2 regions of the Affinirhizobium helianthi genome follow, and region 1 is predicted to be linked to the other one. Evidence: riboswitches for the same ligand, from Rfam matches in the RefSeq annotation. Region 1 holds a riboswitch; the other holds the start of a gene.

Region 1 (15,688 bases):
CTTGCCGCTCGTGTCCTGCTCAATCGAATGCTTCATGATGAGAGGCATCTGGGCAAGCGTAAAGGCGATGGTGATGGGCATCGTGCCCCAGACCTTGAAATTCACCCAGGTGGCATCGGAGAAATTGCGCCAGACGACTTCGTTGAGAACGGCGAGGAACAGGAAGAACAGGCCCCAGCGAAGGGTGAGTTTCTGCCACCCCTCAGGTGTCAGCTGGAAGGCGGCATTGAAAACATAGCCGAGCAAGGACTTGCCGAACATGAGGCCGATCAGAAGGGTCACACCGAAGAGCGTGTTCACAATGGTCGGCTTCATCTTGATGAAGGTTTCATCCTGAAGCCAGATCGAGAGGCCGCCAAAAATGACGACAACAATGCCCGATACGAAAGGCATGACCGGCAAATGCTTGAAGACGATCTTCGAGACGATGAGCGAAATCACCGTCGCGGCCATGAAGAGGCCGGTGGCAACGAGCAGCGGTCCGCCGAGCGTTGCGAGAACCGGGAACTTCGACACGAGCCATTCGCCCCGCAGATTGGCGAAGAAGAAGACGAGAAGCGGACCGAGTTCCAGCGCCAGCTTGAGGCCCGGATGTTCCTTTTCCTGCCGGTTTGGCGTGGTATCGCTTTCAAAGCTATGCATGAATATGGTTCTCGATCTTCTTCGGGACAGGAATTTAAAGCGGCTTGTGTGGCATCAATGGGCCACACCGGCAATGGCATGGGCGAAATCTTGTGCCTCAAAGGGTTCGAGATCGTCGATCCCCTCACCCACACCGATGAAATAGACCGGCAGCTTGTGCTTGGCGGCAATGGCAACGAGAATGCCGCCGCGTGCCGTGCCATCCAGCTTGGTCATGATGAGACCGCTGACACCGGCTACATTGCGGAAGATTTCCACCTGGTTCATGGCGTTCTGGCCAGTGGTAGCGTCGAGCGTCTGCAAGACCGTATGCGGCGCATCCGGATCGAGCTTGCCAAGAACGCGCACGATCTTTTCCAGCTCGGACATCAGCTCAGCCTTGTTTTGCAGGCGACCTGCCGTATCGATGATGAGAACATCCGATTTGCGCGCCCTGGCCTGCTCGAAGGCATCATAGGCCAGACCTGCGGCATCCGCGCCAAGCTTGGTGCCGATGAAGTCCGATCCTGTGCGATCCGCCCAGATCTTCAGCTGCTCGATGGCGGCAGCGCGGAAGGTATCGCCCGCCGCCAGCATGACCTTGAGGCCGGAGCCCGAGAGTTTGGCCGCCAGCTTGCCGATGGTGGTGGTTTTGCCCGTACCGTTGACGCCAACGACGAGAATGACATGCGGCTTGTGGGAAAGATCAAGCTCCAGCGGCTTGGCGACCGGCGCCAGAACCTTGGTGATTTCCGCCGACATGATGCGCGACACATCTTCGCCCGTCACATCCTTGCCATAGCGTTCGGAAGACAGCGTATCGGCAATGCGCATGGCCGTTTCCACGCCAAGATCGGCCTGGATCAGCAGGTCTTCCAGCTCCTCAAGCGTGGCTTCGTCCAGCTTGCGCTTGGTAAACAGTGCCGTGATCTGGCCCGTCAGCTGCGCGGAAGTGCGTGACAGACCCTGCCGCAACCGCTGGAACCAGGAAAGCTTGACCTCTGGCGCGGCTTCGACCGGAGCCACTTCCTTGCGGGTGGCGAAACCTTTGGGGAGAACGGGTTCGGCGGGAACTGAGGGGGACTGGCCTTGCTCGCCATCGCTTCCCTCCTCCGCCTCGGCTTCTGCTTGCAACAGAGACAGCGGCACCATGCCAAGCTCACCCGGCGCCTCACCGGAGGGGATCAGTTCCGGCTCGGCATCCTCATCATCATCGGAGGGACCGCCCGCCGTTTCCATTTCCGCTTGGGCGACAGGATCGACAGGCGAGAGAGGCAGATTTTCCTCTCGCGAATGCGGTTCGGTCTCAGAAGCGATTGCGGCTTTTTCTTCCGCCGAAAGCTCGGCCTCCGGCGAACTGGCATCCGCAGGTGCCTTGTCCTTGCCGAAGGTGAAGACTTTTTTGATGAAACCCAGCGCCATGAATGATCCGTTCCGTCACGCAGCTTCAGCAGCGTTGACCTGCATTGTCAGATGTTTGCCGTTGTGACCCGTTATCGTGACCGACACCAGATCGCGCGGTGTCAGTTCCGGCGCTGCCACCAGCGAGAAATTTTCCGTATGCGCAAACCCGCTCATTTCCACGAGAATGGTCTGCCGCGTGCCGACCATGCGGGAAAGATGCCTATTCAGCAGTTCCTCACCGCGAACGCGCAAGCGTGCCGCCCGTTCCTTCACAAGCGCACGGTCCAGCTGCGGCATGCGGGCCGCAGGCGTACCGGGACGTGGGCTATAGGGAAAGACGTGCAGGAAAGAAAGGCCGCAATCATCTGCATGAGCCAGCGCATTGGCGAACATCTCTTCCGTTTCCGTCGGGAAGCCCGCAATCATATCCGCGCCGAAACTCACCTCCGGACGAAGACGGCGCACCTGCTCCACAAAAGCCAGGGCGTCCGCGCTGGAATGACGCCGCTTCATGCGCTTCAGGATCATATCGTCGCCATGCTGCAAGGACAAATGCAGATGCGGCATGAAGCGCGGCTCATCGGCCAAGAGATCGAAGAGATGGCCATCCGCCTCGATGCTATCGATGGAGGAAAGGCGCAGACGGCGGATGTCCGGCACCTGTTTCAGAAGTGTTTTGGCAAGCAGGCCAAGCGTGGGCGTTCCGGCTAAGTCCGCGCCATAGCTGGTGGCATCCACCCCCGTCAGAACGATTTCGCGATAACCTTCCGCCACCAGCTTTCGTGCCTGATCAACCACAGCGCCCATGGGAACCGAGCGGGAATTGCCGCGACCATAGGGAATGATGCAGAAGGTGCAGCGGTGATCGCAGCCGTTCTGCACCTGAATGAAAGCCCGCACATGCCCATCGATGTGCTTGACCATTTGCGGAGCCGTGGCCTTGACGCTCATGATATCGTTGACGCGAAGCTTCTCTTCGGCAGACACGCCGAAATCCGGCAGCGCCCGATAAGAGGCGCTTTTCAGCTTTTCCTCATTGCCGAGAACGGCATCCACTTCCGGCATTTCGCCGAAGGTCTTAGCTTCCGTTTGTGCCGCACAGCCGGTGACGATGATCCGCGCATGGGGATTCTCCCGCCGCGCACGGCGAATGGCCTGCCGCGCCTGCCGCACGGCTTCACTCGTCACGGCGCAGGTATTGACCAGGATGGCATTGTTCAAGCCAGCCTTTTCCGCCTCTGAGCGCATGACTTCGGATTCATAGGTATTGAGACGGCAACCGAAGGTGATGACATCGACGCCACTCACTTCGCCTGCACCTCAGGCTCCTGATCCCGCTCAAAAGTGCCGGACAGCGGATCGAGGCGGCCCGACCATTCCCATTCCGCCGGACCCGTCATGATGACATGATCATCCTGCCGCCATTCGATAGAGAGCTTGCCGCGATTTGGGCTTGAGGCAACGATGATATCCACCTTGCGCTCCGTGCGGCCGGTGCGCGCACCGGAAACACCAGCGGAACAGGCAGCCGAACCGCAGGCAAGCGTAAGCCCAGCGCCGCGCTCCCAGGTGCGGGTGACCATTTCATTGCGCGAGGTGACATGCGCGAGCGTGATATTGGCCTTTTCCGGGAACAGGAGATGGTTTTCAAGAAGCGGGCCGAAACGCTCCAGCTCGAAGGACATGGGATCGCGATCCACCCAGAAGATGGCGTGCGGATTGCCCATGGACATGACGGAAGGCGAATGCAGGATCGGCTGATCGATCGGGCCAATTTGAAGCTCGATGCGGCTGGTATCGAAGAATTCTTCCGACAGCGGGATCTTGTCCCACTCAAAAACCGGCTTGCCCATATCGACGGAAATGGTGCCATCGGCATGTTCTTCCGCGTTCAGAATGCCAGCCAGCGTCTGGAAGGTGAATAGCTTGCGGCCCGTTTCCGCAGACAGCGCCTGCACCACGCAGCGCGTGCCATTGCCGCAGGCCTGCGCCCGCGTGCCATCGCAATTGACAATATCGATATAGGCATCCGTGCCAGCAAGCTTCGGATCGTGGATCGCCATGATCTGATCGAAATTGGTGGCCGGATCGGCAGCAAGCGCAATCGCCGCTTCCGGTGTGACGCGATCCGTGCGGCCACGCATATCGACAACCAGGATCTTGTTGCCAAGCCCGTTCATCTTCGCGAATTCGACCACTGCACTCATTGACGCCACCTTGCCTTGCAGAACCGCCTGCACCTTTGGGCCTAAAGCGCGTCGCGATCTTTCAGATTCGCTCTCCACGCTTTAAGTTTTTGTTTTATCGCATGTTGTTAGCGCAAAACCGCTGCACACTTTTGCGCAACATGCTTTATATGGCGGAAAATGGCAGCTGTTTCCAGTATAGAGCGGACCGGATCTTCGCCCAAGCGCCAATATTCACGCGGCGTTTCAGCCCGTGCTGTGATGCTTGTCAGGCCGGGGCGCTGAAAGCTGCCTCGTATGGTATAAAGTAGGTGACACCTTTCAGCGCCCCGTTCAGCGGTTTTTGCACGCGACTCCGGTCTCTCTGCCTGGAATGATGGGGAAGCCCTTTGACCGCCGCCTGACCGAGACCGGCCGGACTACAGACGGCGAAGCTTTCCCTCACCCTTCCCCATGTGTGCCGCACAGGCACGCCCGGCGCGCTCCTTCGGAGATGAAGAGACAGGCTGACGTCCGACACCTGACCGCTTCCCCCGTTGTCGCCAGAGGGAGACCATTTTCCGCGTGCCCGGACATGAGGGTTTTGCGTCTTGCCCCTCACACCCGCGCCGGCCCCGCATCGCCAGCACGCCTGCTGGTGTAACCGTTGCGGAACGGGCAAATTGAAACACAGGTTTTGGGCGTGGCGTATGGAAAAATGCTAAGTGGTTGATGGGGTTGGGCGGCTCTCAGCAGCTATACACCTACCCGAACACTGCTTTGCCGATGACGGGCGTGGAGGGGACCGCCATATCGCGTGGCTCCAGCAGGCCCGCGGAAAAGCCAAGCCTGCCCGCCTCGATGGCCAGCGCAAAAGCCTTGGCCATGCTTGCCGGATGATCGGCACCGGAGACCGCCGTATTGAGCAGCACCGCATCGAAACCGAGTTCCACGACCGTTGTTGCGTGGGAGGGGCGGCCTATACCGGCATCCACGATCAAGGGAATATCCGGAAACTCCGCCCGCATGGCCCGCAGCCCATGAATATTCTGCGGCCCGAGAGCACTGCCAATGGGCGCGCACCAGGGCATGAGAAGCTGACAGCCCGCTTCCAGCAGACGCTCGCCCACCACAAGATCATCCGTCGTGTAAGGGAAGACCTCAAAGCCATCCTCACACAGGATTCGGGCGGCTTCCACCAGTTGGAACACATCCGGTTGCAGCGTATCCTGATGGCCAATGAGTTCCAGCTTGATCCATTGGGTGCCGAAAAGCTCGCGCGCCATGTGGGCCGTCAAAACGGCTTCCTTGACGGTGTGACAGCCTGCCGTGTTGGGCAGAACATGAACGCCGAGTTCGCGGATCAGATCGAAAAAGGCACCGCCTGTGCGCGCACCCGCCGTTTCCCGCCGCAGCGAGACGGTGACAATGTCACAGGCCGATTGGCGCACCGCCTCCGCCAGATCATCCGGCGAGGGGTAACGGGCCGTGCCGAGAAGAAGGCGGGACTGGACGGTTTTGCCGTAGAGTACCAGGCTCATTTCAACCTCCCTGTCTGGGCGACAGAACTTCGATACGATCTCCCTCACTGAGAGGGAAACCTTCCCTCTCCTCTCGGTGGACCAGTTCGGCATTCACTGCCGTTGCCAGCCATTCGCCCTCATACTCCAGCGCCGCCAGCAGTTCACCAAGCGTTGCGATGGCAAGATCGTGGGTTTCGCCGTTGACGATGAGTTTCATGCGGTCAGCCTCCGCGCATTCATGGTGTGGTCCAACATATCTGCCGCCTGACGAGCAAGCGAAGGAGCCAGCAGAAAGCCGTGCCGGTAAAGCCCGGCAATGGCCAAGCCGTTCGGGGTTTGCAGAACACGCGGCATATTATCGGCAAAGGCGGGGCGAACACCTGCGCCAAGCTCCAAGATGCGGGCCTCGCCGAAAGCCGGATCCAGCGCATAGGCAGTGTTCAACAGTTCCATGACGGAACGGGCGCTTGCGGGCGCATCGTCATTGGCTTCAATCATGGTGGCGCCCAGCATGTAACGCCCCTCCCCCCGCGGCACGAGATAGACCGGGTGGCGCGGATGCAGCACGCGCACGGTTCGGCTGAGGTGAACATCCGGCGCATGGAGCATCAGCATTTCACCGCGAACGCCGCGCAGACCCTCAAGCGAACCAATGGCGGCAGCGCCCGTGCAATCGACAACATGATCAAAGCCATGTGCGGAGAGCGGATCATCTGCGTGAATGAAGCGGACACCTGAGGAAGCCAGTGTTTCGGCCAGCTTTGTGAGCGCCAGTCGCGGATCGAGATGCGCTTCGCCCGCAAAGAAAAGAGCTCGACGGAAGCGACCGGAAAGGGATGGTTCCAGAGCCGCGATGCCCGCCTCATCCAGCCATTCGAAACCGCTGGTGCGCCGGGCAAAGCGCTCCAGCTCGCCCCTATCACGACTGGGGGCAACCACCAGCGTGCCCTTGCGCTCCACGAGGCCGGGGACTGCCTGATCCCACCAATTGGCCGCCGACAGACCCATTTGCAGAACAGCCTCCGATGCCGATTCCCGCTCGCACCACGGGGCCAGCATTCCGCCTGCATAATGGGAGGCGCCGAGCCCTGCGGCGGATTTTCGCTCACGGATCGTGATGGCAAAGCCGCGACGGTGAAGCTCATGCGCCAGTGTGAGGCCGGCAACGCCGGCCCCCTTGATCAGGATGGACATGTTCACTCCTGAGCCGGCTCATGAAGCGGCATATAGAGATCGCCGCCCTCGCGGAACTTGGCCGCCATGGCTTCCAGCCCCTCCTTCTGCGCCTCGGCGCGGATATCGTGCGAAATGCGCATGGAGCAGAATTTCGGCCCGCACATGGAGCAGAAATGCGCCACCTTGTGCGCCTCCTTCGGCAGGGTTTCATCGTGATAGGAGCGCGCCGTTTCCGGATCGAGCGAGAGGTTGAACTGATCTTCCCAGCGGAACTCGAACCGCGCCCGCGACAGGGCATCATCGCGCACCTGTGCCGCCGGATGACCCTTGGCAAGATCTGCCGCATGGGCCGCGATCTTGTAGGTGATCACGCCGACCTTCACATCATCGCGATCCGGCAGGCCGAGATGCTCCTTCGGCGTGACATAGCAAAGCATGGCTGTGCCATACCAGCCGATCATGGCAGCACCGATGCCCGACGTGATGTGATCATAGCCGGGTGCAATATCCGTGGTGAGCGGCCCGAGCGTGTAGAACGGAGCCTCGCCGCAGGTCTTCAGCTGCTTGTCCATATTCTCCTTGATCTTGTGCATGGGAACATGGCCGGGGCCTTCGATCATGACCTGGCAATCCTTCGCCCAAGCAATCTTGGTGAGTTCGCCCAGCGTTTCGAGTTCGGCAAATTGCGCTGCATCATTGGCATCGGCAATGGAGCCGGGGCGAAGACCATCGCCCAGCGAGAAAGAGACATCGTAAGCGCGGCAGATATCGCAGATCTCTTCGAAGTGTTCGTAGAGGAAGCTTTCCTTGTGGTGGTGCAGACACCACTTGGCCATGATGGAGCCGCCGCGCGAGACAATGCCGGTGACACGATTGACCGTGAGCGGGATGTAATGAAGCCGGACACCCGCATGGATGGTGAAATAATCCACCCCCTGCTCCGCCTGCTCGATCAGCGTATCGCGGAAGACTTCCCAGGTGAGATCCTCGGCAATGCCGCCGACCTTTTCCAGCGCCTGATAGAGCGGCACCGTGCCAATCGGCACCGGGGCATTGCGGATGATCCAGTCACGAATGTTATGGATGTTGCGGCCCGTCGAGAGGTCCATCACCGTATCGGCACCCCAGCGGATGGCCCAGACCATTTTCTCCACCTCTTCCGCCATGGAGGAGGTGACGGCGGAATTGCCGATATTGGCGTTGATCTTGACCAGGAAATTGCGGCCGATCGCCATCGGCTCCAATTCCGGGTGGTTGATATTGGCCGGGATGATGGCACGCCCCAGCGCCACTTCCTGCCGCACGAATTCCGGCGTTACATAGTCGGGAATAGATGCGCCGAAGCTTTCGCCGTCGCGCTCCAGCTTCTCCTTCAGCGCCTTGCGTCCGAGGTTTTCGCGAATGGCGACAAATTCCATTTCCGGCGTGATGATGCCCGCCCGCGCATAGGCAAGCTGGGTGACCGCCTTGCCCGCAACGGCGCGGCGCGGCTGTGGCTGGACGGGGAAAGCCGGCGTCAGACGTTCACCGCTGGCAAAGCCGTTATCTTCCGGTTTCACATCGCGTCCAGCGTACAGTTCGGTGTCACCGCGCGCCGCTATCCAGCTTTCGCGCAGGCGCGGCAGGCCCTTCTCGATCTCGATGGCGACGGCAGGATCCGTATAGGGGCCGGAGGAATCGTAGACATTGACAGGCGGCTCGCCGGAGGTGGGGTGAAGCGCGATCTGGCGCAGGGGAACCCGGATATCGGGATGCAGTTCACCCTTCACATGGATCTTCGTCGAGGCCGGAAGCGGCCCTGTGGTGACATCAAGTCGTGGAAAATTGGGGGCAATGTTCATCGTGGAACTCCAAGGTTTTCAGGTTTGGAGATCCAGTCATGTCAGCCGGAAAGATGGATAGACGCCATTTGAGGGCAGCAAAGCCCGCAAAACCTCAAGCGCTCGCACCGTCCCTACGCCAGTATGAACTGGATCAGGTTCAACGGGTCACCGCGCTGCGTGATGTTTCACGCCCAGCGGAATCTCAGCCCCTTGCGGGACACCCCTGGTGAATGGGCGTGAGTGTGCGAGCCAAAATGATGGAAGTCAATGCCCGACTTGGCGAAGGCATAAACAACTTTAGATAGTCATTTTCGACTATAATGGATAAGTCGGCTTACGCATCCGGCACGTCGAACACTTCACCGGGCCGAAGGGCGCGAAACCGTTCCGGCTTCATCTGCGCAGCTTGAAGCGCATTGGAAAGCGCTGCCAGAGGCTCCTCGATGCCCTCATCCGTGAGCTTGACCGTGCCCCAGTGATGACCGATGGCATAAGAGGCCTTGGCCAGCTGCATCCCTGCCACCGCTTCCTCCGGGTTCTGGTGCTGTGCCTGCATGAACCAGCGCGGCTCGTAGGCACCAATGGGCAGGATGGCGAGGCGGAAATTGCCGTGCTTTGCAGCCGCGGCCTTGTAATTAATGCCCTGATGGAAGCCTGTATCGCCGATATGGTAGATCTTGCCCGCCAGCGTTTCGATGACGAAGGCACCCCAGAGCGCCATGCGGCGGTCATTCAGGCCGCGTGCCGACCAATGGTGGCAGGGCTCGCAATGAATGGTGACATTCTTGCCGATATAGTCCTTCGAGCCCCAATCCATGACCGTGATGCGCGGATCGTCCAGCTCCGGGCCGAAAATGGCATCATTGCCAAGCGGCGTGATAAAGCGGGGCCGATGCACCGCATGAATGCGCTTCAGCGTTTCAATATCCAGATGATCGTAATGGTTGTGGGTGACGATCACAATATCGATAGCCGGCAAATCTTCCAGCCGGATACCGGGCTGATTGACGCGCTTGGGCCCGACAAACGAGACGGGACTGGTGCGCTCCGACCAGACGGGGTCCGTCAGGATGTTCAGGCCCGCGACCTGGATGAGCATGGAGGCATGGCCGACCATAGTGACGACCAGTCTGTTTCCGCTGACGCGCTTTTCCGGCACCACAGGCGCAAAGGGGCTGGGATAGCTGGCGGGCCAATCCACGCTCTTGCCGTTGAAGCGCCATTTCAGCAGGCCCATGAACCCTTTCGGTTCCTCCCCACCCGGATTGAAGAAGCGCGTTCCATCGAAATGATCCGAAACCGGACCCGTGTAATAGCGGTTCGCAGCCATCGCTCTCCCTGCGAGCAATCCCCCGCCCAGAAGCGCAAGACCGCCAATCGCTGACAATTTGAGGAAATTCCGTCTCTTCATCTTCAATCTATAGGGTGTGCGTATAAAGCCTTCAAGCGTGATACGAAGACTTCGACGCACAGGATCACCAGCCATCAGGCCCTTGGGCAGGTCATCCATCCGGCGTGAAACGCTTGAAACCCTTGACTCACGCCCGCTTCTCCTGTTTAAGCGGCGCGATCTGCTGAAAGTCGAAGTACTTTAGCCGCCGACCGGGACCCGCAAAGGTATAAAGAGATCCCGGAGGTTAACACCCGACAGCGCGTTGCGCCCTCGGGTGCTTTTTGGCTATGCGTCTTGTTTTTCGGCAGTAGAGACCCGACGTTTCCGGTCTATCCCCGGTCAACGTCTAGAAGGATGAAACGATGTTCGAAAACCTCCAGGACCGTCTTGGCTCCATCTTGAGTGGACTGACCGGCCGTGGCGCGCTCTCCGAGGCCGATGTCTCGGCGGCCATGCGCGAGGTTCGCCGTGCGCTTCTGGAAGCGGACGTGGCGCTGGAAGTCGTTCGCTCCTTTACGGATCGCGTTCGTGAGAAAGCCGTTGGCGCTTCCGTTCTGAAATCGATCAAGCCCGGCCAGATGGTCGTGAAGATCGTTCATGACGAGCTCATCGAAATGCTGGGCTCCGAAGGCGTTTCCATCGATCTGAATGCGCCTGCCCCGGTCGTGATCATGATGGTCGGTTTGCAGGGCTCGGGCAAGACCACCACCACCGGCAAGATTGCCAAGCGCCTGACGGATCGCGACCGCAAGAAGGTGCTGATGGCATCGCTCGACACGCGCCGCCCCGCCGCGCAGGAGCAGTTGCGCCAGCTCGGCATTCAGACGGGTGTCGATACCCTGCCGATCATTGCCGGCCAGTCGCCCACCGATATTGCCTCTCGCGCCGTACAGGCGGCAAAGCTCGGCGGCCACGATGTCGTGATCCTCGATACGGCGGGCCGTACGCATATCGACGAGCCGCTGATGGCGGAAATGGCCGAGATCAAGGCCCGCTCCAAGCCACACGAAATTCTGCTGGTCGCGGATTCGCTGACTGGTCAGGACGCCGTCAATCTCGCCCGCAATTTCGATGAGCGCGTCGGCATTACCGGCCTCGTGCTGACCCGTATGGACGGCGATGGCCGTGGCGGTGCCGCCCTTTCCATGCGCGCCGTCACCGGCAAGCCGATCAAGCTGATCGGTATCGGCGAAAAGATGACGGAACTCGACGAGTTCCATCCGCGCCGGATCGCCGACCGTATTCTCGGCATGGGCGATATTGTTTCGCTGGTCGAGAAGGCCGCCGAGAACATTGACGCCGAAAAGGCGCGCGCCATGGCCGAGAAGATGGCCAAGGGCAAGTTCGACCTGAACGACCTGGCCGAGCAGCTTCGCCAGATGAAGGCCATGGGCGGCATGGGCGGCATCATGGGCATGATGCCGGGCATGGCTGGCATGAAGGACAAGCTGGCCGCTTCCGGCATGAACGACAAGGTATTCGACCGCCAGCTGGCGATCATCTCCTCGATGACCAAGGCCGAGCGCGCCAATCCCGATATCCTCAAGCACTCCCGCAAGAAGCGCATTGCCGCCGGTTCCGGCACGGATGCTGCCGAAATCAACAAGCTTCTGAAAATGCATCGCCAGATGGCCGACATGATGAAAGCCATGGGCGGCAAAGGCAAAGGCGGCATGATGAAGCAGTTGATGGGCGGCCTTGCCGGCAAGATGGGACTTGGTGGCCTGGGGGGCGGAATGCCGGACCTTTCCAGCATGGACCCGAAGCAGCTGGAAGCGCTGGCCAAGCAGGCGGAAGCCGCCGGTTTCAAGCCGGGCTCCATGCCTGGACTGCCGGGTGGCCTTCCCGGTGGTGGTTTGCCGGGTCTCGGCGGCGCAAAGCTTCCGGGTCTGGGCGGCATGCCCGGCCTGCCGGGCTTCCCGAAGAAGAAGTAAGGCTTAAAGGAACGCCAGCATGATCGATCCGAAAGTCAAGGACCAGTTGAGCCGCTACCGCCAGTCGATCGACAATATCGACGCGGCCCTGGTGCATATGCTGGCGGAACGCTTTCGTTGCACAAAGGAAGTGGGCGTTCTGAAAGCACATTACGATTTGCCGCCGGCCGACCCGTCGCGCGAGGAATACCAGATCGAGCGTTTGCGCCGTCTTGCAAAGGACGCGGAACTCGATCCGGATTTTGCGGAGAAGTTCCTGAATTTCATTATCAAGGAAGTGATCCGTCATCATGAAGCCATTGCCGCCGAACATGGCGGCGTAACCGAAAAGACCGCCTGACGGCGGCCTCAACACCATACAGCCCGTCGAAGAAGGCGGCCTGAACAGAAAAACCTAAGGAGTTTGAAATGTCCCTGAAGATCCGTCTCGCCCGTGGTGGTTCCAAGAAACGCCCTTACTACCACGTTGTTATTGCTGACGCCCGTTCGCCGCGCGATGGCCGTTTCATCGCCACTGTAGGCCACTGGAACCCGATGCTCGGCAAGGACAGCGACCAGCGCGTCGTTCTCGATGCTGACGCCATCAAGGCCTGGGTTGCCAAGGGTGCACAGCCGACAGACCGCGTTCTGCGCTTCATGGCAGAAGCTGGCCTTGCAGAGCGTGACGCTCGCAACAACCCGAACAAGGCAAAGCCGGGCAAGAAGGCTCAGGAGCGCGCTGCCGAGAAGGCTCAGAAGGCTGCAGAAGCCGCTGAAGCTGCTGCTGAATAATTCACCCTCGGGTGCAAAATGCCAATGAGCGGGTGGCGTGGCAACACGCCGCCCGCTTTGTTGTTTCAGCTTTCGGTTTTCATCGCGCGAAATCCGGGGTAGAGCGTTCAGCGAAACCTGATGCGTGTTGCAATCTTCGAGATTTTCTCCCCTTGAGATTGGCTCTGCACGCTTCAACCTTTTGTTTTGACGCATATCGTTTCCGCAAAACCGCTACACACTTTTGCGCGACATGCTCTGGGTGATGAGATGGCAAAACTGGAAAATCCCATTCTGATGGCGGTGATCGGCGCGGCGCAGGGCCTGCGCGGAGAAGTGCGCGTGCGTGCCTTTACCGAAGATCCGACCGCGATTGGCGATTATGGCAACCTGCACAGCGCGGACGGCCGGGTTTTCGAAATCCTCGAAATTCGCGAGGCGAAAAACGTCGTTATCGTGCGCTTCCGCGGCGTGAACGACCGCAATGCGGCAGAAGCGCTGAACGGTCTTGAACTGTTCATCGACCGCGACAACCTGCCGGACGACGAGCTGGAAGAGGACGAATTCTACTATGCCGATCTTGAGGGCCTTGAAGCAGTCGATGCCGAGGGCACAAGCTATGGCACGGTGAGCGGCGTTTTCGATTTTGGTGCCGGCGACCTTCTGGAGCTGAAAGGGCCTGGCCGCCGCCCGGCGCTCATTCCCTTTTCCGAAGCCGCCGTGCTGGAGATCGACCTGGAAAACGGCAGGCTTCTCATCGACCCGATGGCCGCAGGCTTGATCGATACGCCGGACACGGACCTGCCCCCGCCGGACGGCAAGCCGAAAGGCGACAAGCCGCAGAAAAAGAAGCCGAAGGAAGACTGATAGCCCATGTCGACGCCCTTCCTTGCGACGGTTCTGACGCTCTACCCGGAAATGTTTCCCGGCCATCTTGGCCACTCCCTCGCAGGCAAGGCGATGGAACGGCAGGACTGGGCGCTGGAGACCGTGCAGATCCGCGACTTTGCGACAGACAAGCACCGGACGGTAGACGATACCCCCGCAGGCGGCGGTGCGGGCATGGTGTTGAAGCCGGATGTGCTGGCACGCGCCATCGATTCCGTGGCCGATGATACGCGTCCGCGCCTGCTGATGAGCCCGCGAGGCAAGCCTTTGAGCCAGGAGCGTGTTCGCCAACTGGCGGAAGGCAAAGGGGTGGTGATTGTCTGCGGCCGTTTCGAGGGTGTTGACCAGCGCGTAATCGAGGCGCGCCAGCTGGAGGAAGTCTCCATCGGCGACTACATTCTCTCCGGCGGCGAACCTGCGGCCCTGACGCTGCTGGATGCCGTGGTTCGCATTCTGCCGGGCGTCATGGGCAATGCTCTATCCGGCACGCATGAAAGCTTCGAGACCGGCCTTCTGGAACATCCGCACTATACCCGCCCGCAGGATTTCGAGGGCCGGACAATCCCGGCCGTTCTGACCTCCGGCAATCACGCAGCCATCGAAAAATGGCGTCATGAGCAGGCGCTGGCGCTGACGAAGGAACGTCGCCCGGATCTGCTGGAAAAATCGCCTCAGCCCGTGACGAAGTAATAGATGGTCAGCGCGATGCCGACACAGATGACCAGCACGCGCATGACCGTTTGCGGCACGCGCCGGGCAAGCCAGACGCCCGCATAGCCACCGGCAGCAACCGCCGGGATCATGACCAGGGCCTGCGCCCAGCCGACCACGCCGCCACTGACAAAGACCACGATAGCAACGGCTGCAATGACCGTGGCCAGCAGGTTCTTCAGCGCATTCATGTGGTGATAGGAGCCGCCGGTGGTCAGCCCCAGCACCGCCAGCATCATGATGCCCATTCCAGCCCCGAAGAAGCCGCCATAAATGGAGGTGAGAAACTGGCCGATGAGCGAGGCAGGCGAGCTTGATGAACGCTCCTGCGAGGCTTTCGGCTTCAACAAAGGCCCTGCCGCGAAGATGGCCGTGGCCGCTGCCAGAAGCCAGGGCACCATGGCGCGGAAGGAGGGATTATCCAGCGCAAGCAGGATAAGCGCACCACCCAGCCCGCCCAACGCCGAAACAATGGTGAGAGCGACAGCGCTTCTCCAGCGCTTCAGAAGCTCGCCCTTATAGGCCAGGGTGGAGGTAATGTAGCCGGGAAACTGGACGATGGATGAGGTGGCATTGGCCGAAATCGGCGGCAAACCGGCGAGCGTGAGCGCACCGAAGGTGAGAAACGTGCCGCCACCGGCAATGGCATTCACCGCACCGGACAGGAAGCCCGAGACGAACAGCAGCAGAATGATCGATAATGTCACACCATGTCCTCCCCCATATGGAGCCCGATCCTCCCACCGATCAGGCTCTTCGCAGATAACCGCCGTTACCTGATGCCACAAGCGAAGATTAGGGCTTTCTGACAGTTGAATCTTCCGCGAGGCGGGGTGACAAGCGTGACAGTTTGGTGTAAAGGCCGACGCGGAAATGGGAGTTGCTCCCGTTGACCGCAACAAAGAATGACGAATCCGCTCCTGCCTGACGGTTTTCAGATGGCACGGTTCCAAGGTTTCATCCAAGGTTCCGACGCTTGAGCGCTCTGGTCGTTTCAGAAGAACCTAGAGGTTAACATGACCAACATCATCGCTCAGCTGGAAGCCGAACAGGCTGCCAAGATCGAAGCCAAGCGCAAGCTGCCTGAATTTTCTCCTGGCGACACGCTGCGCGTCAACGTTACCGTTCGCGAAGGTAACCGTACCCGCGTACAGGCCTACGAAGGCGTTTGCATCGCTCGTTCCGGCGGCGGCATCAACGAAAGCTTCACCGTTCGCAAGATCTCCTACGGCGAAGGCGTCGAGCGCGTATTCCCGGTTTACTCCCCGCTGGTTGACAGCGTTGAAGTGATCCGTCGCGG
Region 2 (15,688 bases), on a different contig from region 1:
CGTCTCCGTCCTCCTCATGATCCTGACCGTTGGTGTGATGGCTATCGTTGAAGCCACGCTCGGCCTTACATTCCTGACAAAGTGAACCGCTCGTGACCGTATCTCTGACACTCGAAAACGTATCCGCCCACTATGGCTCCACCCAGGTGTTGAAAGATTTGTCGCTTTCGGTTCAGGCTGGCGAACTCGTTTCGCTGCTTGGCTCAAGCGGTTGCGGCAAGACCACGACGCTGCGGTTGGTGGCTGGCTTCCTCCAACCAAGCGGCGGATCAATCCGTCTGGGAGAGCGGGATCTGACACGGCTTCCGGCTCACCAGCGCGATATCGGGCTCGTGTTCCAGAACTATGCCTTGTTTCCACACCTCAGCGTGCGAGATAATGTTGCCTTTGGCCTCAAGCAGCGCGGCATCTCCATCGCGGATCGTCAACGCCGCGCGGATGCCATGCTGGACCTGGTCGGCCTCTCCTCGTTTGCCGATCGCATGCCTGCAGCGCTATCCGGCGGGCAGAAGCAACGCGTTGCCCTGGCGCGTGCTCTTGTGATCGAGCCGCCGCTTCTGATGTTTGATGAACCTCTGTCCAACCTCGATGCCAAGCTGCGTGTGGATATGCGGGTGGAAATCCGCCGTCTCCAGCGAGCGAATGGCACCACATCCCTCTACGTGACACACGATCAGGAAGAAGCGTTCTCTATTTCCGATCGCGTGGCCATCATGAATGCCGGGCGGATCATGCAGCTGGACACGCCGGAAGTCCTGTATCAGCGGCCTGCAAACAGCTTTGTCGCGCGCTTCGTCGGGTTTGAAAACCTCATCGCCATGAGGACCGTTTCCCGTGAGGGCGAGAATGTCATTGCTGAAACGGTGGATGGCGCACAGCTTCGGCTTTCACAGGAAAGGCTGGGAGAAATCCCTGATCGTTTCATTCTGGCCGCGCGGCCAGATGGACTGGCGGTCGCAAGGGAAGGTGAGGGCATGCCGTTGACGCTTGGCATCCGCACGTATCTGGGGCGCGCTTACCAGTATCAATGCACCACAGCCTCCGGCACCTATCTGGCCAATGGATCGCTGGCTGAGCCACTGGAGCCGGGCGCACAAGCCGTGCTCACGCCTGTTGCTGAGCAGTGCTGCATTCTTCCGGCAGAAGCAGCCTGATCAGAACACGACTGGCTGAACTTCGCCGGTCTGCACGTTGACCAGGCCTTGCGGTGCATACTCGCTGGGTGCCACAAGCACCCAGCGCCAGGGCGCGCAAGTGAGTGTCGCAAAGGCGAGGCGTTCCGGAAAGCCGGGGAACCAGCGCGGGCTGAACGTCGGCTCGTACATCCAGTCGATCTTTTCCCCTTCGGCGTAGAGCGCCTGCATTTCCTCATGCAGCAATTCCGGCGGCCGGCATGTCATCAGGCCTGCAACCTCGTAGCGAACCGTTGCAACCACATCGCCTTCGCGTACAAGCGCCCAACCACCATCATTCCGGGCTATCGCATTGACAGCTTTCGCCATCGCCGCATCGGAAGAACCCACACACCAGATATTGTGTTTGTCATGTGCCATGGAGCAGGCGAGCGCGGTATCCGGGGTTCTGGGTCCGCAGCCCACCCAGAACATTCTTGACACTGCCCCTTTGCCAGAGAAGCGATCGATGACAGAAAATTTGGTGATGTTACGGCTCTCATCGCGCTGAACCTTGCCGTCTTCGACCGGCAGTTCGTAGGTCAGGAAATGGTCATCCCAGTGAAAGGGTCGTAGCACCGCAGCCTGCATGGTGCTTCGACCGGCCTCGGCATGAATGGCGAAGTCTTCGGCTGTCAAAGCGCGGCCAATATTAATGGTCTTTGTAGCCCATTCCGGCCAATCGATCTTCGGGACATCCAGTAGGTAACGCTTTCCCTCCGAAACCTGCTGGCCATCCGCCCAGACCTTGGCGATGTCGAAGCGCTGAACATCCGACAAGAGAACGATATCGGCGTAGCGACCGGGCGCGATGGATCCAACCCATGGCGTAAGGCGCATGTGCCGCGCAGGATTGATCGTCGCGCATTGAATGGCGATTTCCGGTGCAAGTCCGGACTCAATGGCAAGCCGCACATTATAATCGGTCGCCCCCATTTTCAGCGTATCGGATGCGCTGCGATCATCTGTGGTGAAGGCAATCTGGGACCAATCCTGCAGCCCCCTGTCAAGCAGGCCGCGAATGACGTCCGGCAGACTGTGCGGGCGAAGCTCCATGAACAGACCGTGGGTCAGCTTGTCCCAGAGCTCCTCGAAGGTCCAGGCTTCGTGGTCCGATGCAAGGCCCGCGGCGGCAAAAGCATTGATCGTGGGGAGGTCGCGAATACCCGCTGCATGCCCTTCAACCACGCCGCGCTGTTCGAAAGTGGCGCGGATCATGCCCCAAAGGCGCTCATAGGAAGGGTTTTCCCGGTTCCAGACGGCGGGCCAATCCATGACTTCATCGAGACCTGCCACCATCAGGCTCTGTCTCATGAAGGCTTTCTGCTCGTCATAGCCAAGATAGCCGCCGCCATGTTCATAGCCCGTTGGCGGAACGGCAGAGCCGGGCAGGGGGAAGATCTTCAGTGGCGATCCTGCTTCACGGGCTTTCAGCCAGAATTCGAGCGTCCTTGCGCCGTTGACGTTTGAGAATTCGTGGCTCGCCTCGCATGTCCAGGTATTGCCGCGCGGGAGAACCAGAGCGGCTTCATATTCCGGTGTGAGATGCGAGCTTTCGATGTGCTTGTGCACTTCGCCGAGGCCTGGAATGGCCGAAAGGTCCGGCTCGTGGATCCGCCGCGCAACCTCGCCTGAATAGCTTCCCGCTGGACCCACATAGGCAATGCGGCGACCTTTGATGATGATTTCCTGATCCAGCGCCCATGTTCGCGTTGCGACATCCAGCAGTCTGCCAACCCTCAGCGCCACATCCGCAGAACGTTTGCCGAGTGCCACAAGCGTCAGCTCCTGACGGATTGCCACTTCCGTTGCTGCATCGGGATTGATATCGGGTGAGGTCATGGCAGCCGCTCCTTACGAAGGTGCGCAAAAACTGAAAATGCAGATATATCAGTGCACATAGCGGCAAACAGGTGGCGCTGCAATGTCAGTTTCAGCTTTTGACCCAAGCACTTGCCGACGTTCAGATCTGGTGGATCCGAACGCCCGGAACGGTGGCCCTGGCAATGTCGCAGAGATGGCGATGATGGGTGAGATAGATCACTTGTCCCAGGCGGGAAATATTGCCGAGAAGCCGGAAAACTTCCTCTGAACGCGGCTCGTCGAAGCTTTCCATAATGTCATCCGCGACGAAGGGAACTGACGGGCGTACTGCTGCAAACTCCTCATAGCCGGCGAGCCTGAGGGCCAGATAGAGCTGGTAGCGGGTTCCGGTCGACATGACGTCGGACAGCTTTGAACCACCTTCCTTCGTCACGCCAATCAGGATTTCCTTGTCGCGATCGGGAAGTGTGCTCAGGCCGCTATATTCGCCACGCGTCATCTGACTGAATGCGGCCGAAGCGCGTGTCATCATCGAACTGCGATGCTTGTCGCGATAGATGGAAAGCGCATTTTCTGCGGCCAGCGTCCCGGCGCGAAGCTTGAGGTAGTGAAGAGCAAGCTCCTCAAGTTCAACGATAATCGTGGAACGCTTGGCTTCCAGACGCGCCACGGCATCGTCGCCGCCAACCGCATCGATCTGGTCTTGTGCTTTTGTTAAGTCCGCGAAGAGGACCCGGCTTCGTTGAGCGAGGTTCTCAATCCGCTCAGCAAGCTGTTCGCTCTCGGTTCTTGCGGCATCAACATCCAGGGCGGCCAGAAGCGACGTGGCGCTGGCAAGATCGCTAGCGGAAAGTTCGGAGATGAGCTGCGCTTCGAATTCTGCCTTCCGTTTCTCCAGCCGATCCCGCTCCGCAACATCTTCCAGTTTTTTGCTGATATCGTCGAGCGTGGCAACGCCAAAGAACTCGGCAAACTTCTGCTGCTGCGCTGCGTGGCCAGCCATTCGAAGTTCGAGTGCCTGCCATTCTCCCTTCAGGCTCGCGACTTCCTCCAGCTTGGCGTTTCTCATCTCTTCGGCTTTTTCCATGTCGAGCTTCGCCCGTATCAGCCGTTCTGCCAAGGCAGGCGCTGAGAGGCCCGTTTCATCCCAGCCCAGATCCGAGGCTGTTTTCTCGACAGTCTGCCGGAAGGATGTGATGTTTTGCTCCATCAATGTCACGCGATGGCTCAGCTGATCCTTCTGCGCAAGAATGGCGGGCAGTTCACTCAGCGTATCGAGTATGGCGCGTACGGAGGCTGCATCGGTCTCCTCGGCAAACCAGGTCTGGGACAGCGCTGCCTGCCATTGCGCCTGCCAGCCGGCCTGCGCCTGTGTTGCTGCATCAGCATCCCGCTCGCGCTCACGCAGATCCCGCCCGAGTTCCTCCAGCCGCCTTTGAAGATGGTCACGCTCGGCAAGCTTGCGCTTGGCATGGTCCAGCCATTCCAGAACCGCAACGAGCTTTTCAGCCTGCTGCATATCGCCGTCCAGGTCGATGGCAAAACGGCGAACCAGATGATCCAGCTCGTCCGTTTCCTTCTGCAGCTCCGTCTGCAGGGCTGCTAGGTGTTCTTCAGCCTCTCTAAGCTGCTTGAGCGCTTGTAGATGACGCTCACGCCCCTGCTGCCATCTCTCGCAAAGACTTAGCAGCGAGAAGGCGTCCGCTAGGTGGTCCGCTTCGAAAGGAAGTGCCGCGCGGATGGCGTCCAGTAGCTCGCCACGCTTTTCGGTCAGCTCGTGAACGGCTGCGTCTGCCTGTTCCAGTTTGGCTCCTGCGGCTGAGCTTTCCTGTCGAAGTCTTCGCAGTTCCGCCACTTCTCCGGAGCGGGAAAGGCGGATTTCCGACACCTGATCGTCAGCGCGCATGGCCTCTTCAAAGGAAAGGGCCGTTTTGCGATCCAGCATCTCCAGATGTTGCTTCCATGCTTCATCCCGCTGGCGGCGAAGGGTTGCGGCTGTTTCATCATCGAAGCTGTCGGACAGGCCTTGTTGAGCGGTGAGCCGCGCCTGAGTTTGCGCCAGGGAAGCCTTTGCCTCCTGCACGGCTTCCCGCGCGCGCAGCAACTGACGATCAAGCTCCGTTGCCTGCATTCGCCAGTTATCGATACGTCGCCCATCCGGTACGACGAGAGCTTGCAATTCCTCTTCGCCGCCTTCCCAGGGCAGAAGAGCCAGGCCGCTCTGCTCGACATCCTTGCGCAAGCGCGCCAATCCCCGCGCCTCCATGGAAACGAGGGCCGATTTGTCACTTCTGTGCAAACGGTCCAGAGCTGCCTGCAGTCGGGCAAGGTCCGGCGTTGCCGGATGATCTTCGGTCAGTGCGTCGAGCTTGCGGCGAAGGTCGGCGGCCGCCTCGCGGCTTCGTTCAAGCTCACGGCTGGCGGAGGTGATCGCAGCCGTGATCCCCGACCGCGTCTCGATCAGATCACGCAGTTTTCCGGTCAGCGCGGCGGGAAGGATGAGTCGATGGGGATCCTCTTCCTGCGAGCGCCCAAGGGCTTTTAAGTGCTGCCCCAGCAGGGTTTCACTTTCCCGCAACTCCAGACGGCGGCGTGGCAGGTCGCTCTCCATGCCGATGATCACGCCCCGCTCTTCCGCGATGCTGCCAATTGCCGTGGCAGCCGCACGCACCTTGTCATCGATCTGGATGTCGTCCAGTTCCCGCTCCAGCCGGGCAATCGTGCTGCCCATGGTGGCCTTCAAAGTGTGGAGGCGGGTTTCGTCACGGATCATGTCTGGCAGCAGAGCCTGCCACTCACGCGGCGGCTTCGGCAGGCTTTCATAGGCCTGAAGCTCACGAGCGAGACGCTGCACTTCCAGCGATAGCGGGTAGGCCCGAAGCCTGGCTTGAAGCTCAGCCTGCCGGCTTCTGGCGCTCCCCAGTTCCGCCAGCACATCATCATACTGCTTCTGTGCCTGTTCTCTGGTGGCGAGAAGCGAGGCATAGGCTGTAGCGTAGGTGTCGATCTGGTCGCGCTCCTTGCGCACGTCGGCAAGCTTCTGCTTCAACTCGGCCAGTTGGGTCGATCTTGCCCGCTTCTTGTGGAAGAGCTGCGTCTCCTCGTTCACCCGGTTCAGCACCGCGCTCAACTCCGCAAGGCCCGCGCTGGCCGAAAACAGCAGCTCGCCCAGGTCGCCGCGGCTTTCCACGATGGAGCGGCCGCCCTCTTGAAGCGAATGTTCATCGAGCGAAAACATGGCGCGATAGGATTCGCGGGTCAGCCCGCCCAGCGCCGAGGTGAGGAGCGCTTCCGGGAGGGGCTGCCCTGCCGGGTCGAGCAGTGAATTGCTCCGCTTCTTGACGCGGGTGAATTCCTGCTCGCGGCCGTCTATCTCCAGCCGTCCGCCAATCTGCATGGTGCTGTAGGCGTGCAGAAAGTCGTAAGGAGACTTGTCATGAATGCCGAACAGCAGGTCGAGATAGGCTGAGAATGCGGTGGACTTACCTGCCTCGTTCAAGCCATAGACGATATGCAGGTCAGGTGTCTCTGGCTGGCGTTCTCCGAAATCGAGAATGCGGTCGGTGAATTTGCCATAGCGAGTGAGGTCAAGGCGGCGCAGGCGCATCAGTCGTTCTCGCTCCGGGCTTCGGCCATTCGGGCGATCAGCTCTTCTCCACCCTCTGCAATCAGGTTTTCGAGGAATGTCTCGAATTCGGCATCGTCCTTGCCCGTTATCTGCCGTGCCTCTGGCGGCAGATCGTCCATCAGCGACTGAACCATTTCGCGTACCTGCTCGCGATAGCCAGCCGACGAGATCACCTGCTCGCGCATGATCTGGTTCAACTCCAGAATAGGGTCGCTACCGCTTGCTGGCTGGTCCGTGCTCGGTGAATGAATGTCCAGTTCGATCTTCTCAATCCAGGTCTTGCCGGTTCGTTCAGCCCTCTGCTCGGCTTCCGTGCGCAGCAAATCGAGGTCGCGCCGGATCGTCCAGGCAAGCGGGGTCGAGCCTTTCAGCCTGAGGCGAGCAACCAGATGGTCTGATCGGGTTGCCAAGCGCAGGTCCTGCAGGCTCCGTTCAATACGCTCGACAACCTCACGCCAGTCTGTCGAACCCGACAGGTCGACGCTGGCACGCTCGAACTGCGCGATGCTGGTCAGGCGTTCTTCCACCGTAACGCTGCCATCGTCATGAACCGTCACAAGGCTGATGCTCTTCTCGCCAGCCTCGTTGATATCGCGCCCTTGAGGCATTCCCGGCATGATGACCTTGCGCTGGCCCGCGTGCTCAGTGCGCTGGTGAATGTGCCCGAGCGCCCAGTAGTGAAATTCGGCGGCATGAAGATCGGCAGCCGAGCATGGCGCATACTGATCGTGGCCGGGGGCGCCCGCCAGGCTCGTATGCATGATGCCGATGTTGACGGCGCCCGGCACTGCTGGCTTGTATTTGGGCAGAAGGCTTTCTGGCGCATGCGGCTTTGCGAAACTCAACCCATGAATCGCGATCGTCTGCGCGAGATGCTTGAACTCGACGGCCTCTGCCCGCCCGGTGAACACCTTCACCGAGGGCGGCAGCACAAGCTCCTGTGTAATGCGCGAAAGCGCATCGTGATTGCCGCGAATCTTGAAGACCTTGATATTGGGCTCATGCAGACGCTGCATTTGCGTCGCCAGAAAACGCGCCGTCTTCATCGATGTCTGGTCGCCGTCATAAAGATCGCCAGCGATGATGAGTGCATCGACTCGCTCTTCCAGGCACAGATCCACAATGCGGATCAGCGCCTGGCGCGTGGCATCGCCAATCAATGCGGCAAGCTCGGGGTTTCGCAGCGAGAGCGAGCGAAGCGGCGAATCGAGATGTAAATCTGCGGTGTGAACGAACCTGAAGGCCATGTCCTGATCTAGTCGGCTTCGACGCTGGGTTCAATGTCATTCTATCTGACTGCACAACCTGCAGTCATTCGTATCCCTGAAGGCGAAACCTACCGTGTGCGTTGACATGTCGGCCTGCTTGCCGTTAGGTGCAGCTATTCCGAGGGGAGCACCAGACGGTGCTGAGATGGCGGTGAGCCGGACCCTTGAACCTGATCCGGGTCATACCGGCGTAGGAACGGAAAATCGCCATGCCAGCGCTGCTTCGCTTCATCGCCTGACCCGAATCCAAATTGGGCAGGAGTTTGCGTAGCGATGGCGCGTCCATCCACCATTGTCGACCACTTCCGGCTGATCGGTATGGCTATGCCATGACCCTTCGGCAGGCAGCGCTTTCCCTGACTGTTCTCCTGGTCTTCTGGCAGGCGATTGCGACATTGGTTGCGCCGCCCCGCTATCTGCTGCCTGCGCCATCCGCTGTGCTTGAGGTTTTTTGGCACCAGCCGGGTTTTCTGGTTCAACACACACTGTTGACTGGCTGCGAAATTCTGTTGGGCCTGCTTGCCGGATCGGCGCTGGGGGCAGTAACGGCGCTCGGCGTTGCGGCTTTTCCCAGAACAGGGCTGATGCTCTGGCCGCTGGTTCTGGTATTGCAGGCTTTCCCGGTCTTCGTGCTCGCGCCCTTGCTAGTGATCTGGTTCGGCTTTGGCATGGCGTCCAAGGTGGCGATGACGATCATCATCATTTTCTTCCCCGTCGCCTCCGCCTTTCACGATGGCCTGCGCCGAACGGATCGGGCCATGCTGGATGCGGCGGCCCTGACGCAGGCAAGCCATTGGCAAACATTGTGGCATCTACGAGTGCCCCTCGCTCTGCCCGCCCTCATCTCCGGCTTGCGCATCGCCGCGCCGCTCGCTCCACTGGGCGCGGTTGTCGGCGAATGGGTTGGGGCCTCCGGCGGTCTTGGCTTTGTGATGATGCAGGCCAATGCGCGGCTTCAAACCGATGTCATGTTCGCCGCGATGGCCATCCTCGCTCTTTTCACCGTGCTGCTCCGCTTGGTCACGGACCGGCTGACAGCCAATCTCGTCCCTTGGGCGCGCGAGGATGTCTCTCCTCTCCGCGCAGCAACGCTCCCATCAGGAAAGCTTCCATGAAAGCCAGATTCCTCGCCCTGCTCAGTGCGATCTTTTTTCTGTTCAACTCCGGCAGCTCTCTGGCTGCCGACAGGCTGAACGTGTTGCTGGAATGGTTCGTCAATCCCGACCACGCGCCATTGGTCGTGGCCCAACAGAAGGGATATTTCAGTGAGGCGGGCCTTGAGGTAACCCTCATTCCGCCATCCGACCCCTCTGCAGTTCCGCGGCTTGTGGCAACGGGACAGGCGGATGTGGGCATTCATTATCAGCCCAATCTCTATCTGGATCATGCCGCGGGGCTTCAGCTTGTCCGCTTCGGGACGCTGGTGGAGACGCCGCTGAACACTGTCACGGTTCTGGCGGATGGTCCCATCAAGAGCCTCAAGGATCTGAAGGGAAAGAAGATCGGCTTCTCGGTCTCCGGTTTCGAGGATGCCATGTTGAAGCGCATGCTGGAAAGGGAAGGCATTTCCCTTTCAGATGTCGAGCTGGTGAATGTGAATTTCTCGCTTTCACCATCGCTGATCGCCGGGAAAGTCGATGCAACGATCGGCGGTTTCCGCAATTTCGAAATGACCCAACTGCGCCTCGAAGGCCAGGAAGGCCGGGCCTTTTTCCCGGAAGAGCACGGTGTGCCGATCTATGATGAACTGGTTTTCGTGACCCGCAAGGATCTGGTTTCCGATTCTCGCCTGCCGCGCTTTCTTCGTGCCGTGGAAAAGGCATCGGTCTATCTCACCAATCATCCGGAAGAGGCGCTGCAGCTTTTCCTGAAAGCCTATCCGGACCTCGATAACGAACTGAACCGCAAGGCATTCACCGATACATTGCCGCGCTTTGCCAAGCGGCCCGCCGCGCTTGATACCGCGCGTTACCAACGCTTCGGAAGTTTCATGGCAGACAGCGGCCTTGTCGCGAAGGCGCCTGAGGTCAGCGAACTGGCTGTGGAGCTGAAATGACCGTGAGCAGATCCTTGCCGACCTCTCATCATGCGGCAGATCTTCTGGCGAAGGTCCGCGCCCGGCGCCCTCGTGTTCACTGCCTGATGAATACGGTGGTTCAGAAGTTCACGGCCGATGGTATCACCGTGGTAGGTGGCATTCCTTCCATGACCTCATCGCGCGATGAAATCGCCGATTTCGTGGCCAAGGCGGATGCTCTGACAATCAATCTCGGTACATTGGATGCGGAACGCCGTGCCGTCATCCGCATTGCTGTTGAAATTGCCAATGCCGCCGCAAAGCCATGGATCGTTGATCCCGTTCATTGCGATTATTCGCGCGGGCGCCTGGAATTCGCTCGGGAGCTGATCGCGCTCGGCCCGACCATCGTTCGTGGCAATGCAGCGGAGATGGCGCTGATAACAGATACGCGCGCGAGCTTGCGAATTCAGACGGGGCCGGTGGATTTGCTCTCGGATGGGCAACGCGCTGTCAGCATCCAGAATGGGCATGGCTGGATGGCACAGGTCACCGGAACGGGCTGCCTTTCTGGCGGCGTCATCGCGGCCTTCATGGCTGTGGAGAAAGATGCGCTTCTGGCCGCAGCCTCTGCCTTGGCGGTGACGGGTTGCTCCGCCGAAATGGCAGCGCAAGAGGCGAAGGGGCCGGGAAGTTTCGAGCCCGCCTTTCTCGATGCCCTGGCGAATATCACGACGGAAAACATTCGGGAGAGGGCGAGGATCAGTCATGAGAGTTGTTGATTATCGGCTGAACGCCATTGTGGATGCGTCGCTGCTGGATGTTGCGCCACTGGCCGAACTGGCTGCCTGCGCGGCGCGCACCGGTGCCACCCTCATTCAGTATCGGGATAAGACAGCATCGACCCGGCTGATGGTTGAACGGGCAGTGTCGATTGGCCGAGCGATTGCCGGGACAGGTGTGCCTTTCGTGATCAATGACCGGGTCGATGTTGCGCTTGCTGCGAATGCTGATGGCGTGCATCTGGGTGCGGAGGATATGGAGCCTGAAACGGCGAGGCATATTCTCGGTGCCGACGCCATCATCGGCGTGACAGTCAAGTCATTGCCTGATGCCGACAGGGCAGGCCGGGCGCCCGTCAACTATGCCTGCATTGGTGGCGTCTTTGAAACCTTGTCGAAGGTCAATCCTGATCCACCCGTTGGGATCGAGGGCTTCCGCGCTTTGCGTCGCCGCATTTACCAGCTGAATCCCCGGCTGCCCGTCGGTGCCATTGCTGGCATTACCGAGGACAGGATCAACAATGTCATTGCGTCGGGTGCGGATGGCGTTGCCGCGATTTCCGCTCTCTTTCGGATGCCGGATGCCGCCGCTGCCGTATCCGCCTTTCGCAAGCGTATCGATGAAAGCCTGAGGGAGAGTGTGTGATGACAGCGATTGCACTCACTGTGGCTGGTTCCGATAGCGGAGGCGGCGCGGGCATTCAGGCCGACCTGAAGACGTTCTCTGCGCTCGGCGTTTATGGCGCAAGCGTCATCACGGCTGTAACAGCGCAAAACACCCGCGGCGTCATAGCCGTTGAGGATATTTCAGCGGCAGTCATCGCGGCGCAGATGCAGGCAGTCTTCTCTGATCTGAAGGTAAATGCCCTGAAGATCGGCATGGTTTCGCGCATCGAGACGATCAAGACAATCGCCGACGAGCTATCGGCCTTCGGTGGTCCGATCGTGGTGGACCCGGTCATGGTTGCGACATCCGGAGACCGACTGCTGCGGGAGGATGCCATAGACGCTCTCAAGACAAGTCTGCTTCCGAAGGCTCATGTTGTGACGCCCAATCTGCCGGAAGCCGCCTTGCTGACTGGTCTTCCCATTGCCGGATCTGCCGAAGATATGCGGGAACAGGCACAGCGGATACTGGCGCTTGGTCCGCAGGCTGTCCTGATCAAGGGCGGTCATGGCGACACCACCGACAGTGTCGATTACCTTGTGACGTCCGATAACGTGCTTGTGCTTAGCGCGCAGAGGATCGCGACCAGGAATGATCATGGTACTGGCTGTACTCTGGCTGCGGCCATCACGGCAGGTCTGGCACAAGGCTTGACGCTGGTTGAGGCGGCAACAAAAGCGAAAACCTATCTGCACCAGGCACTGAACGCCGGTCGCAGTTTACAGGTCGGTGAGGGCCGGGGGCCTGTACATCACTTCCATCAATGGTGGCCCGCTTGATTGAACGCTTCAGGACGGGTGTGGAACAGGCCGTTGGAGCAGTGCTGGCCGCGTTGCTGGGGCTTCTGCTCTGTCTTGTTCTCGCCAATGTCGTAGCGCGATATGTGTTTCATGCGGGCTTCATCGGTCAGGAGGAGCTGGGCATATGGCTGCATCTTGCGCTGATATCGCTCAGCCTGCCGCTCGCTTTTCGCGGGCCTCTGGCGATGCGTTTCGATGTTTTGAACCGGCTCTTGCCGGAGCAGGCGCGGTTGTGCGCCGAAGTCTTAGCTGACGGCATTTCCACAATCGCAGCGCTGGTGCTGTTGAGCGGTGCGGTTGGCACGATTGCATCCATCGGCGGCATGTCTCCGACGCTTGGCCTGCCGGAGTGGATCCGTTTTGCGTTTGTCGCGGTCGGTGCGATTCTTCTGCTCCTCATGCTGATCCTTGATCGCCTGGCGGAGAAGAAGCACCTGCGGCTTGCTGTTTCCCTGATCCTCGCATCATTTTTCTATTGGGGCAGTCGGTCTGTGCAGTTCGAAACCGAATGGTCGCCAAGCATCTATATGGCAGTGCTGGCCGGGGTCGGGCTTCTCTCCGGGGCGCCACTAGCGCATGCCTTTCTGGCTGCAGCCTGTCTTGCTATGTCGTTCAGGAGCAGCCTGACGGAGCCGGCGCTTGTTTCTTCAACCGTCAACGGCATGTCTCGCTTTCTGTTGCTTGCCATACCCTTCTTCCTTCTCGCCGGATCCCTGTTGACCCTGTCGGGTGCGGCGGAGCGGCTGGTGACATTTGCGGCTTCGCTTGTCGGGCACCGTCGCGGCGGCTTGGCACAGACTGTTCTTCTGACCAGTGTGATCTTTTCAGGCGCATCCGGTTCTTCTGTCGCAAATGCGGCCTTCGGGGCATCAACCTTTCAGCCGCAACTGGTGAGAAACGGATATCCACCTGCTCAGGCGGGCGCGATCATCGCCGCATCCTCGGTGCTGGATAATGTCATTCCGCCATCCATCGCCTTCCTGCTACTGGCTGCAGCAACCAATATTTCTGTCGGGTCTTTGCTGGCGGGTGGTTTCGTCGCGGGTGCCTTGATGGCGCTTTGCCTTGCCGTGGCCATTCGGCTTTCGGTGAAAGGCGGTGCATCCCGTAAGGTGGCGTCGGTACGGGAGCGGTGGAGAGCAGCACATGCCGCGATCCCGGCCTTTGGCCTGGGGATCATCGTCGTGTTCGGCATCCGCTTTGGTATTGTCACCCCAACGGAAGCAGCAGCGCTTGCTGCTGGCTTCACGTTCCTGCTCGCACTTGCTGGAAAACGGCGAGGGGCGGAGATTTTCTCCAGCCTTCGCCAATCCGCGCTCGAAGCGGGAGCCATTGGCATTTTGATTGGGTCGGCGGCCCCTTTTGCCTTCCTCCTGGCTGTCGATGGTGTCTCTGAGCAGCTGACTGGGCTTGTCCATGCCTTCGGAAGCAGCCCCTGGACTGTGCTGCTGGTGGCGAACCTGATCCTGCTGGTCGCGGGGCTGATCCTGGATATTGGTGCCGCTATTCTCTTGCTTGGCCCCATTCTCCTTCCTGCCGCTGCGGCGGCTGGCATTGACCCAATCCACTTTGGCGTCATCCTGGTGGTCAACCTGATGATCCACGGACTAACACCGCCACTTGGCATTCTGATCTATGTGGTCTCCGGGGTGACCGCCATCCCGCCTGCTGATTTGTTTCGCGCTGCTCTGCCCTATCTGGCGGCGCTTCTTGTCGCCCTTGTGCTGCTGTGTGCAGGAACGCTTTTGTTCTGAAAGGTGAAGTTCATGATCTCTGCCAATCGCCGTGCCTTCCTGAAGGTAGCCGCTGGCGCATCGCTTGCACTGCCCTCCCTGCTCGGTTCTGCCCATGCCCGTGCCACACAGGTAACGGTTGCCTCTCTGCTGGGCGAGGATAAGCCCGAAACAAAAATCTGGCGGCACATTCAGGAGCAGGTTGAGGCACAACTGCCGGGTCGTTTCCGGTTCAACATTGTTACGAACGGTGCTCTGGGCGGTGAAAAGCAGGTGGCTGAAGCCAGCCGATTGGGGGCTGTGCAGGCGAGCCTCTCCACCGTTTCGGCACTTTCGGGCTGGGTGCCGGAACTGCAGCTGCTTGATCTGCCGTTTCTGTTTCGAGATGCTGAACATCTGCGCCGTGTTGTGAGCGGTGATACAGGTATAAGCTTGCAGGAGAAGCTGCGGGTGCAGAGTTTCGTTGCTTCCGGTTTCATCGATTACGGTGCGCGCCATCTGCTGACGAAGGAGCCAGTCACAACGCCGCAAGACATTCGGGGCAAGCGAATTCGCGTCATTCAAAGCCCTCTACACACCAAGCTTTGGAGCGCTTATGGTGCGGCCCCTGTGGGTATTCCGATCACCGAAACATATAACGCCCTTTCTACAGGCGTTGCCGATGCGATGGATCTGACCAAATCGGCCTATACGGGTTTCAAGCTCTACGAGGTCGTTCCCTGCATGACCGAGACGGCCCATATTCGTGCCTCTGGCGTCGTCTATTTTTCAGCTCTTTTCTGGAACAGTCTGGGCGAGGAAGAGCGGGGTGTCCTATCGGCAGCGGCGCAATCCGGCGCACGCTACTTCAATCAGTTGGTCCACGAGGATGAAGTCCGCTCTGTGGAAGTGGCCCGGCAGAACGGCGGGCAGCTCCTGCAACCTCTGGACATGGATACCTGGCGAGAAGGCGCAACATCTGTTTGGCAGGATTTTGCAGCAATCGTTGGCGGAATGGACAAGATTCACGCCGTCGTTGAGGCGTAAGGCTTGAACCCTCCTGCCGGTGCTTTTGCATCGCGTTTGGAAAGCGCATAAGCTTCAAGCGAAACCGTGTGCTGCGGTTTTGCAAAACGAACGGTGTCAAAACATGGGCTTAAAGCGTGACGAGCGAATTTGCAAACTCGCGAAACGCATTGGCAAATCGCAATGGCAGAAGATACTGAGTTTTCCGAAACCAACGGGGATGCATCGGCGGTGCCGACGGCTCGGATGTTGGCATGGGCGAAGAATTCTGCTGCCTACAGGCTGTCAAAGCGCATGATGACAGAAAAACAACTGGCGGAGGCCATCAGCCGCAAGGCGCGTCAGAAGTTCGAGGACATCACCGATGAGCAGGTGACGGCGCTCGTGCGTACGGCCGTGCAATTCGGTTATGATGTGAAAGCATTGGACGATACAACCTACGCCCAGGTTCGTACCCGCTCATCTCAACGTGTCGGCAAGTCCAGGAAGGCCATCCGCCAGACACTGGTTCAGAAGGGCGTGGCGAGAGAGATTGCCGATGAGGCGGTCAGCGACGCGGACGACCTGCGGGCAGCGGTCATCTACGCGCGGCGGCGTGCCTTCGGTCCGTTCCGCAAGGTTGGCGTGGATGAAAGGCAGAAGGCAAAGGAGCTGTCTGCCTTTGCGCGTCAGGGCTTTTCCTATGAAATCGGCAACCGCATTTTTGCGATGGATCGCGATGAGGCAGATGAGCTGCTTCTGGATGGCCCGATGTTCTGATCGATCGATCTGGTACCCGCAGGAAGATTTATT

The links. A riboswitch is a leader RNA that binds a small molecule or an ion and turns the genes downstream of it on or off. The one in region 1 is predicted to bind thiamine pyrophosphate.
Region 2: it holds a riboswitch for thiamine pyrophosphate, as region 1 does, so the genes downstream of both, ACFSE1_RS05795 (ABC transporter permease) here and thiC (phosphomethylpyrimidine synthase ThiC) in region 1, are expected to answer to the same signal.

The regions. Positions count from the first base shown of each region.
Region 1 is NZ_JBHUEQ010000023.1:133,076-148,763, reverse strand. Features, by position in the region: gene ACFSE1_RS12865 (septation protein A) at 1-642, opposite strand, end outside; gene ftsY (signal recognition particle-docking protein FtsY) at 697-2,043, opposite strand; gene mtaB (tRNA (N(6)-L-threonylcarbamoyladenosine(37)-C(2))-methylthiotransferase MtaB) at 2,059-3,333, opposite strand; gene dapF (diaminopimelate epimerase) at 3,330-4,232, opposite strand; gene ACFSE1_RS12845 (thiazole synthase) at 4,955-5,731, opposite strand; gene thiS (sulfur carrier protein ThiS) at 5,733-5,930, opposite strand; gene thiO (glycine oxidase ThiO) at 5,927-6,907, opposite strand; gene thiC (phosphomethylpyrimidine synthase ThiC) at 6,910-8,730, opposite strand; TPP riboswitch at 8,823-8,947, opposite strand; gene ACFSE1_RS12825 (MBL fold metallo-hydrolase) at 9,047-10,123, opposite strand; gene ffh (signal recognition particle protein) at 10,468-12,039, shown strand; gene ACFSE1_RS12815 (chorismate mutase) at 12,059-12,379, shown strand; gene rpsP (30S ribosomal protein S16) at 12,448-12,810, shown strand; gene rimM (ribosome maturation factor RimM) at 13,060-13,656, shown strand; gene trmD (tRNA (guanosine(37)-N1)-methyltransferase TrmD) at 13,663-14,367, shown strand; gene ACFSE1_RS12795 (sulfite exporter TauE/SafE family protein) at 14,349-15,095, opposite strand; gene rplS (50S ribosomal protein L19) at 15,405-15,688, shown strand, end outside.
Region 2 is NZ_JBHUEQ010000006.1:146,282-161,969, reverse strand. Features, by position in the region: gene ACFSE1_RS05820 (ABC transporter permease) at 1-85, shown strand, start outside; gene ACFSE1_RS05815 (ABC transporter ATP-binding protein) at 93-1,154, shown strand; gene ACFSE1_RS05810 (adenine deaminase) at 1,155-3,014, opposite strand; gene ACFSE1_RS05805 (ATP-binding protein) at 3,136-6,603, opposite strand; gene ACFSE1_RS05800 (metallophosphoesterase family protein) at 6,603-7,871, opposite strand; TPP riboswitch at 8,004-8,106, shown strand; gene ACFSE1_RS05795 (ABC transporter permease) at 8,222-9,007, shown strand; gene ACFSE1_RS05790 (ABC transporter substrate-binding protein) at 9,004-9,948, shown strand; gene ACFSE1_RS05785 (hydroxyethylthiazole kinase) at 9,945-10,691, shown strand; gene thiE (thiamine phosphate synthase) at 10,678-11,337, shown strand; gene thiD (bifunctional hydroxymethylpyrimidine kinase/phosphomethylpyrimidine kinase) at 11,337-12,137, shown strand; gene ACFSE1_RS05770 (TRAP transporter large permease) at 12,122-13,912, shown strand; gene ACFSE1_RS05765 (TRAP transporter substrate-binding protein) at 13,925-14,917, shown strand; gene recX (recombination regulator RecX) at 15,080-15,655, shown strand.